Regions from separate parts of the Serratia sp. LTN-2 genome, predicted to be linked through region 3. Evidence: predicted binding sites of a transcription regulator. Region 3 holds the regulator's gene; each other region holds the start of a gene.

Region 1 (3,278 bases), on a different contig from region 3:
CGAACGGGTAGAAGAAGTAGCCGAGGATTTCCTGGAAGCTCAGGCCGAAGATGGCGCTGAACACACCGTTAAGCGCGGCGATCAGGGCGATGAAGCCGATCAGCATCGCGGCCACGATAATCGCTACTTTAAAGCCGGCCAGGATGTACTCGCCCAACATTTCGAAGAAGCTCTGGCCTTCGTGCAGGTTGCCGAGGTGCAGCTCTTCTTCTTTATTGGTGTCGTACGGGTTGACCAGCGACAGCACGATAAAGGTGCTGAACATGTTCAATACCAGCGCCGCCACCACGAACTTGGCGTCCAGCATGGTCATGTAGGCGCCGACGATGGACATGGATACCGTAGACATCGCGGTCGCCGCCATGGTGTACATGCGCTTTTCCGACATCTTGCCCAGGATATCCTTGTAGGCGATGAAGTTTTCGGACTGCCCCAGGATCAGCGAGCTGACGGCGTTGAACGACTCCAGCTTGCCCATGCCGTTCACTTTCGACAGCACGGTGCCGATAATGCGGATGATGAACGGCAGCACTTTGATGTACTGCAGAATACCGATCAGCGCAGAAATGAACACGATCGGGCACAGCACCTTCAGGAAGAAGAACGCCAGGCCTTTGTCGCCCATGCCGCCGAATACGAAATCAGTCCCTTGTCCCGCAAACCCGAGCAGTTTGTCAAACAGCGCGGCGAATCCTTTTACGAAGCCCAAACCCGCTTCCGAATGCAGGAAAAAGTAGGCCAGCAGTACTTCGATAACCAGTAATTGAATAACATAACGAATGCGGATGCTCTTGCGATCGCGGCACACCAACAGGGCCAGGATCGCCACCACCACTATCGCCAACGCAAAGTGCGCAATATGGGACATGTTTGCTCCAAATTTGAGGCAGGCTGAATTTCGGCTGTCATTTTATGTAACGCTACGTTTAAAAACGAGACTTCTATTGCAAATATGGAAAATCATAGTGGGGGTTCTCCTAAAGTGTTGCGTAAAAGCATAAAAAATCAAGATGTTAAAGCAGGAATAGGAAATTCGTATTCTTGTGCTAACCTGTCTTTCAGGGGTATTGCAGCCAAAATCCCATCAGAAAAGCACGGAAATCGGCCAGCTCCGCACTGAACCCTACGATAAAACCGTTAATGTTGGCTATTACAGAGATAAGTTTTACCGCTATAAATGCGCTTGATAATTATTATCATTTATATAGAGTGGAGATAAACGTAATTTCAGTAAGGGTTCAACATATGCTGAACAGTCGCGTGGTTGAAACCACCTCCGGTCGCTCCGCCAGAAAAATCAAACTCTCGCTCATGGGGCCCGCCTTTATCGCCGCTATCGGCTATATCGATCCCGGCAACTTCGCCACCAACATTCAGGCCGGCGCTTCGTTCGGCTACAGCCTGCTGTGGGTAGTGGTCTGGGCCAACGTGATGGCGATGCTGATCCAGCTGTTGTCCGCCAAGCTGGGGATCGCCACCGGAAAAAACCTGGCCGAGCATATTCGCGATCGCTTTCCGCGGCCGGCGGTATGGGCTTATTGGGTACAGGCGGAGATCATCGCCATGGCGACCGATCTGGCTGAGTTTATCGGCGCGGCGATCGGCTTCAAGCTTCTGCTTGGCGTCTCCCTGCTGCAGGGGGCGGTACTGACCGGCATCGCCACCTTTTTAATTCTGATGCTGCAAAAGCGTGGGCAAAAGCCGCTGGAACTGGTGATTGGTGGCCTGTTGCTGTTCGTCGCTGCTGCCTACATCGTCGAACTGGCGTTCTCACAACCGCAGCTGGCGCCGCTGTTGCAGGGCATGGCGCTGCCCGATTTGCCTAACGGCGATGCGGTATTCCTGGCCGCCGGGGTATTGGGCGCCACGATTATGCCGCACGTGATCTATCTGCATTCATCGCTCACCCAAATCGGCGGCGAGCACGACAAGGCGGAGCGCTATGCCGCCACCAAAGTCGACGTCGCCGTGGCCATGACCATCGCCGGTTTCGTTAATCTGGCGATGATGGCCACCGCCGCCGCCGCGTTTCATTTCAGCGGCCACAGCGGCATCGCCGATCTCGACGTGGCCTACCTGATGCTGCAACCGCTGCTCGGGCACGCCGCCGCGACCGTGTTCGGCCTGAGCCTGGTGGCTGCCGGCCTCTCTTCTACCGTGGTGGGCACGTTGGCGGGGCAGGTGGTGATGCAGGGGTTCGTGCATTTTCATATCCCGCTGTGGCTGCGCCGTGCGGTGACCATGCTGCCGTCGTTTATCGTCATCATGCTGGGGATGGACGCGACGCGCATTCTGGTGCTGAGCCAGGTGTTGCTGAGCTTCGGCATTGCGCTGGCGTTGGTGCCGCTGCTGGCTTTCACCGGCAATCGGGCGCTGATGGGCGAGATGGTCAACGGTCCGGTGGTGCAAAACCTGGGTAAACTGATCGTAGTGGTGGTGGTTGGGTTGAACGGCTATCTGCTGATCGGCAGCGTGCTGTAAGCGAAACAGCGCGGGCCGGCGTTGCGCCGGCTCGTCGTGGTTAATCGCGGTCGTCGTCGCCGTGACGGCGCCAGCGATCGCGGTCATGATCGTGGTGGTGTTTTTTCTCTTTCTTCCAGTAATGCTTGTCGCAATGATGGTCGCATTTGTAATAGCGCCCGTCGCGAGAGTAGTAATATTTGCGCCAGTAGTCGCGGTCGCGCCAGCGATAGCCATCCCAGTAATAGCCGCGCGGGCTGCGGTCACCGAGATAACGCCCCTGATGTGAGCGCCACCAATCGCGATCGCGCCAGTCGTAACCGTCCCAGTAACGGCCGCGATTGTCCTGATCGCCGATGCGTAATGAAACGCCCGGCATCAGATCGATGCTGAGGCCTTCGGCATGCGCCTGCTGTGCGGCGGGCAGCACCGTCGCCGCCAGGATGGCGGCCAAGAGCAGAGGTTTAAACATGACTTCTCCTTCCCGCTTGCGCGGCTTGGCCGTTGATCACTTTATGAAGCGCGTTCATCAGTTTAAAAAGCGGCCTTATCGTTATTTTTACTGCAATATCGGCATCATAGCGCCGGCAATATAGGGTTGAATCTGAGAACAACTCTGAAAAGGACGCCGCAGGCCGAGATTTGAGATTTTTCTGGAGTATGGCCGCTCGATTGAGCGGCGTTATTTGTAAGCGATTACAATAAGATTTGCTCGATCTGCGCGAGCTCTTCTTCACTGAAGCGACGGTTGGCCAGCATGCCCACCGCGTCTTCTATCTGCGCATTCTTGCTGGCGCCGATCAGCACCGAGGTGACGC
Region 2 (3,278 bases), on a different contig from region 3:
CTGAGCCAAAAAGTGCCGGGCGATCTGCTCGCCGATGCCGCGCGCCGCGCCGGTCACCCACACCCGTTTGCCGGTGAAATCCATCTGAATGCTCATGCGCACACCGCCATCCGGGCGCACAGCCGGGTCATGTTGTTGTTCATCGTTGTCTCCTGCGAAAGCGTATGGCGCGGCGCACACTGCGCCGCAAAGAGGCCCTACAGCGCGCCGCTGTTCAGGCCGAAAGCGTTGAGCATGGTGCCCAGTTTGGCGGCGGTTTCCATCCACTCGGACTGCGGCGTCGAAGCGGCGACGATGCCCGCGCCGGCGAACAGCCGCACCCGGTTACCGTGCAGCAGACCGCTGCGGATGACGATCGCCCACTCGCCGTCGCCGTTGGCGTCGCACCAGCCGACGATGCCGCTGAACAGGCCACGATCGTGCGGCTCCAAATCGGCGATCAGCTGGCGGGCGCTCTCGGTCGGGAAACCGCACAGCGCCGGTGTCGGATGCAGCAGACAAGCCAGCTGCATCACGTTGAGCGTCGGGTTCAGCAACTCGCCGCGAATGCGGGTGGACAGGTGCCACATGGTGCCGGTGCTGAGCAGCGACGGGCCGCTGGGCACGCTCAGGCTGGCGCACAGCGGTGCCAGATGCCGGCGAATATCCTCTATCACCAGCTTGTGTTCGTATTTGTCTTTGGTCGAGCGCATCAGGCGCTCGCTACCGAGGCGATCCTGCTGCGCATCGTCCTGACGGCGCGCCGAGCCCGCCAGCGGATTGGTGTGGATCTCGCCGCCCTGCTTGCGGATCAGCAGTTCCGGGCTGGCGCCGATCAGCACGCCGCCATCGGCCAACGGCAGGGAAAAGTGATAACCGGTCGGGTTCTGCACCATCAGGTTATTGAAGATCTGGTGGCCCGCCACCGGCTGCTCCAGCTCGATGTCGAGGATGCGCGACAGCACCGCCTTGTCCAGCTTGCCTTGTTTAAAGCGGCTTACCGCTTCCGCCACCGCATGCTTGAAGCGCGGCTCGTCCGGAATGCTGGTGCAGGCAGCAAGACGATGCGGCTGTTGCAGCATCGGGCGCGCGGCGTGGGTAAAGCTGTCGTTGGCGACAAACTGGCAGTTTTCAGGCACATACAGGCAGGAAGGCCGGCGCGTATCGAACGGAATGGCACCCACCACCACCGGTGCCGCCTGGCCGGCGGCTTTGGCGCGCGCCAGCGCCTCGCGGATATGCTGCGCCAGCGCGCTGCCTTCCTGTTCGCCGCCGAACGCCGGCGTCTCAATGCGCTCGAACACGCCGTCGGCGGAAAGGGAACGGAATTCGGACCGGTACAAAAAGGTCGATTGCTCGGCGTACACAAACCCGGGGAAGGTTTGGTTTTCTGTCGTCAGTGTCGCCACAAGACCACTCCTTTGTTGCGCCTCACCAATGATAATGTTTATGCGAATAATTATCATTAGCCATAAAAAGGATGGTAAATTACACCGGATCCCCACCGTGGGTCAATCACCGGTGAATGAATCTTTCGGCGCGCCGCGGCAAATCCGCGTTACGGCACAGAAATAAATAACACACTGTTATTATTGTGTTTTAGCAAAAAATAAAGGTCGTGACGTCGTCACCTTCACGCCAAAAACGCCCGCTGAACCGGCGCCCGGCGGGGCAATGCGGCGTCAATGTCTTAAGCAGCTCTAATACGAACGTCTGCCGCTGCACGTCCACGGCCGTCATGCGCGCATCAAGAAAGTCAAAGTAACAGCGCACCTGCGGATAAAGCGTCTTGAACAGGCTCTCTTTGGCGGAAAACGTCAGAGTCAGCAGCGCGTTGAACGGCAGCGCCTCGCGCAGCAACGCCTCGCGCTCCGTCGGCGAAACGATCGCCCCCCACAGCTCCTCCGCCCGCTCGTCAGACAGCAGCGTCTCCACATCCAGCCCAACGCCGCCCAGCCCGCTCTCGCGGTGCACGGCGCACAGCGCGGTATTCGAATTATGGCTCAGCGCACCGGCGATGCCAGCCGGCCACTGCGGCGCGCGATCTTCGCCGCGCGCCAGAGTGAAATCGACGAAACCGAGCGGCGCCAACAGCTGCCGCGCCAGAACGCGTCCGGCCAGATACTCCGCACGGCGCTTCGGCACCGCGCGCGCCAGATGATCCGGCAGCGTAAAGCCCAATGCAGAAAAACTGTCGTCGTGATACTCCGCCAACGCAAACTGGCAGCGCGCCACCTGGCCCGGATAACCGTCCGGCGTGAAAAAGTCGATATTGCGGATAAAAGTGGGCAACGGCAGTATCCATGATAAGCAGGCAGGCTGATGATGTTAGCCCCCGAAACGGCCTGCAACAATGACTCTGGGCAAAATAAATGGCGTTAAGGCCGGCACGGCGGCGCGTTAGCCGGGATGGGAAGAGGCCTCTCCCCCGCGGTCGGGAGAGAGGCTGGGCATTACAAGATGCCCTTCATGGTCTTTTCGAAATCGCTCCAGGCGCAGAAACCGTCCTTGTCGATCGGGCAACCTTTCAGCGCCAGCGTTACGCGCTGCGGCGGGGTTTGCAGCGTCAGCGGCGTCGCCTTGCGCAGCTGTTCGGTGGACTGATAGACGTACTCGATCTTCAGCAATTCACGGTCGTTCTGCGCGTCGCGCCAGCGTTGGAACACCAGCTTGCCGCCGATCGGCGTTTTCTCATACTGCTGCGGCAGCTGATACGGCTGGAACTGCATGGCCGACAGCAGCGAAGCGATATTGGAGTCGTGGCCGACCAGCACCGTCAGCTTCGGCGCGTCCGGTTTGCGCTCGCCGAGCAGCGCGTTGTTGATATAAGTCAGCAGCGGTTTGGCGACGTTTTGCGCCACCACCGGCGAGGTGAACAGCGAATCCTGATAGCCGTCTTTCAGCTGCGCCAGCTGTTTCCACTGATGCGGGGTGGCGATTTTGCCCCAGGCCACCTCTTTCATCGGGAAACCTTCGTAGTACTGCAGCATAAAGGCGTCCACCAGCGAGTTGCCCACCCGCAGCGGGCCGGAGACGCCCGGCTCTTTGCCCGGCACCGCGCTCATCACGCTGGCTTCTTTGGTCAGATCGCAGTGTTTGTCGGTCTTGCAGGCGGCGGAATCCTTGTAATCGATGATCTTCGCCAGCTGTTGGTAAGAGGCGTCCAGCTTCAGCGATCCCAGCGCGGCGTTCATCGCCGCCAGCGCCTGCTGGTTGAAGGCTTCGCTGGTGTCGGTAATGATCGGGTTGAAGGTCGGATCCATCTCGCCCATCTTGTCCTGATGGTGCACGCTGACGTC
Region 3 (3,278 bases):
GCAGTTAGGCATTGTCGCCGCTCCATCTGCTGGGGTAATATGGCGCGCTATAATTTTGCCGCCGCGCCAGCGCGTTCGCGAACGCCGGTTCGGGGGTGAATTTGGGTTAGGGTTTATTGGCCCGAAGTGTGTTAACCGATGCCTCCGGAAGCGTGCGAGCGCTTTTTGATGCAAACTCCCTTGCAGTACCGCTACCTATGGCAAAAGAACAAACGGATCGCACGACGCTGGATCTGTTCGCAGATGAACGCCGTCCGGGGCGCCCGAAAACCAACCCGCTTTCCCGCGATGAACAGCTTAGAATCAATAAGCGCAATCAGTTACGGCGCGATAAAGTGCGTGGATTGCGGCGCGTAGAGCTGAAAATCAACGCGGATGCGGTGGACGCCCTGAACAAACTGGCGGAACAGCGCAACATTAGCCGCAGCGAACTCATCGAGCAGATGCTGTTGGCGCAACTGGCGGAAGAACAGCCGGAACATTGATCTCTTCGGCCGCACGCGCGGCGCGGCGTTAAGGACAACGCCGGATCGACCACGCTTTTCTTCATTCTCCGGCATCGCATAAATGCGATAAAACCCCGGCGCCACTTTCTGGCATGATACGCATTTACCGGCAAGAGACTGCGCCTGTCGGCGCCCGCCCCCGTGGCGAAAGGCTCTTGTCATGGCATCATTTTAATCGGCGTCAGCGGCGGCAGTGCTGGCATCGAGTAATGCAATTACTTGAATTTAAAGGTTATACGCGATATGGCTACTGTAGGCATTTTCTTTGGCAGCGACACTGGCAATACCGAAAACATTGCCAAAATGATCCAGAAAATTCTCCAGAAACAGTTTGGCGACGACGTCTCTGAAGTACACGACATCGCTAAAAGCAGCAAAGAAGACCTGGAAGGGTTCGATATCCTGCTGCTGGGTATCCCGACCTGGTACTACGGTGAAGCGCAGTGTGACTGGGATGATTTCTTCCCGACGCTGGAAGAAGTCGATTTCAACGGCAAACTGGTGGCGCTGTTCGGCTGCGGCGACCAGGAAGACTACGCGGAATACTTCTGTGACGCGATGGGCACCATCCGCGACATCATTGAACCGCGCGGCGCGGCCATCGTGGGCCACTGGCCGACCAAAGGCTACCACTTCGAGGCCTCCAAAGGCCTGGCGGACGACAACCACTTCATTGGTCTCGCGATCGACGAAGACCGCCAGCCGGAGCTGACCAACGAGCGCGTCGATGCCTGGGTCAAACAGATCGTCGAAGAGCTGAGCCTGGCCGATATCGTCGGCTAAACGCCGCAACTGGCGAAAGGTTGAACAAAGGCCCTGTAAAGTGCATAGTGTGCGCACAGGGCCATCATCGGCAGCAGGGATTGCTGCGATAGAAGCTACAGATTTGTAACTTCCCACCCCGTCAAGGTAGACTGAGTTATCGGTTTATCCCACCCATCAAGGCGTTGCATGCAAAACATGCAATAGTGCAATTATATCTTTGTTAACAACCGGCGGTTTCCATTTAGTACAACCGGTTCTATAATGAGACGCATTAACTCTTTGTGCCGACCGATGCCACAGGCGAGTACGCCTCAACTTGATTAGCATAGTAACAGGACTGAATTCGCATGACCGACAACAACATCGCATTGAAGAAGGCCGGCTTAAAAGTCACGCTTCCGCGACTCAAAATCCTGGAAGTACTGCAAAATCCGGAATGCCATCACGTCAGTGCGGAAGATTTGTACAAAAAACTGATTGATATGGGCGAAGAGATCGGCCTGGCAACGGTTTATCGCGTACTGAACCAGTTTGACGATGCGGGCATTGTGACACGTCACAATTTCGAAGGCGGCAAGTCCGTGTTCGAACTGACCCAACAGCATCACCACGATCACCTGATTTGCCTGGACTGCGGCAAAGTGATCGAATTCAGTGACGAATCCATCGAAGTGCGCCAGCGTGATATCGCCAAGCAGCACGGCATCAAGCTCACCAACCACAGCCTGTACCTGTACGGCCACTGTGAAACCGGTGACTGCCGCGAAGACGAAACGCTGCACGACAAGAAATAAGCCTGACTGGCTATGAAAAACCGCCTCACCCTGAGGCGGTTTTTTTATGCTTGCTGAACGGTGAGCAAAAAAATCCCCGGACCAGCCGGGGAAAGATCATGTCATGAAATACTACAATTGCAGCGGCACTGCGACTCCACGTACTGCTCTCACTTTCACGTCCGCTTCACGCCGACACGCGCAGAGGCGGACGCATTCCCCCTTCGTTAAGCAGCCCGCCGCCATGACGACAGGCCGATGCGCCGGGCTTAGACCTTCTCGGCGCGGCTGTAACGTTTACCGTCCGGACTGACCGAACGCACCTGCACCTCACCCGATACCGCCGGCTTGGCCTTGGCGTCATAACGCTGCCACTGCTTGCCGCCGTCGGTGGAGTACTCGATGCCCAATCCCGGCAGCGCGATATTCGCCTCCAGCTTGCCGCCCGCTACGCGTGCGCCGGGCACCGGCAGACGATAAGCGACGCCGCCTTTGTCCAGCTTGGCCAGTTCACGCTGGCCCAGGATATTGGCGAAGCGCAGCCAGTCTTTCTCCAGCGCCTTGGTGTCGACAAAGTGGGTCTCCCCGCCTTTGTATTCGCGGCCGGCGCGATAGTCCTGCTCCCAACCGGCGCGGTGCCAGGCGCGTTCGGCCACCGACAGCGCGCGCGGGAAGATCATGTATTCCATCTGCGGATCGGTGCGCTGGGTTTCGCTCCACAGCTGAGCGGACAACCCGTAGGCTCCCGGCCACGGCTTGTCGCTCTTGGCGTTGAAGTGGTTGCCGTCGCGATCGACCGAGGTTTCCGCGTTCTGCGGCATGTTGTCCGGCGCGAAGCTGAACACCTTGCGCTCGTCGCTGAAGCGGGTGCCCCAGTAGTAACCGCGCTCGTCCGGGTTCACCTCGTAAGGGAAGTCCATGTAGACGTAGTCCGGGTTGGAGACCACCACTTCATACCCTTTATTGGCCCAATCGTTGACGCTGTCGAAACCGCCCCAGTACAAGGTATCCCAGAAGTTGACGCCCACGCGCGAGGTGGCGAACGACTTCGCGCTCTCGGCGTCTTTCAGGCCGTCCTGCCAGGCCTGCATTCTGTCGATGCCGTGCGCCTTCACCAGCTTGCTGACCTCCTGGCCGAAGTAGCTCGGCAAGTGCTCCATGTCGGCCACCTTGCCTTCTTTGATCATCGTCTGGCAAACCTGCGACTTGGCCCACGGCTTGTCTTCGTTGCTCT

The links. Region 3 encodes Fur, which represses iron uptake genes when iron is present. Its sites were predicted from a motif close to ATAATAATGAGAACNACTATCAA; they were not measured.
Region 1: the regulator Fur is predicted to act here: its motif matches at 1,184-1,206, upstream of AC6BYQ_RS09790 (Nramp family divalent metal transporter).
Region 2: the regulator Fur is predicted to act here: its motif matches at 1,423-1,445, upstream of AC6BYQ_RS08205 (isochorismate synthase).

What each region holds. Positions count from the first base shown of each region.
Region 1 covers NZ_JCAXDO010000003.1:551,187-554,464, reverse strand. The annotation lists gene AC6BYQ_RS09795 (NupC/NupG family nucleoside CNT transporter) at 1-868, opposite strand, end outside; gene AC6BYQ_RS09790 (Nramp family divalent metal transporter) at 1,246-2,481, shown strand; gene AC6BYQ_RS09785 (DUF2502 domain-containing protein) at 2,522-2,932, opposite strand; gene mgrA (L-glyceraldehyde 3-phosphate reductase) at 3,157-3,278, opposite strand, start outside.
Region 2 covers NZ_JCAXDO010000003.1:217,506-220,783, forward strand. The annotation lists gene dhbA (2,3-dihydro-2,3-dihydroxybenzoate dehydrogenase) at 1-96, opposite strand, end outside; gene AC6BYQ_RS08205 (isochorismate synthase) at 198-1,388, opposite strand; gene AC6BYQ_RS08210 (4'-phosphopantetheinyl transferase family protein) at 1,579-2,271, opposite strand; gene agp (bifunctional glucose-1-phosphatase/inositol phosphatase) at 2,433-3,278, opposite strand, start outside.
Region 3 covers NZ_JCAXDO010000004.1:354,663-357,940, reverse strand. The annotation lists gene ybfE (LexA regulated protein) at 198-485, shown strand; gene fldA (flavodoxin FldA) at 750-1,289, shown strand; gene fur (ferric iron uptake transcriptional regulator) at 1,619-2,065, shown strand; gene AC6BYQ_RS11600 (beta-N-acetylhexosaminidase) at 2,314-3,278, opposite strand, start outside.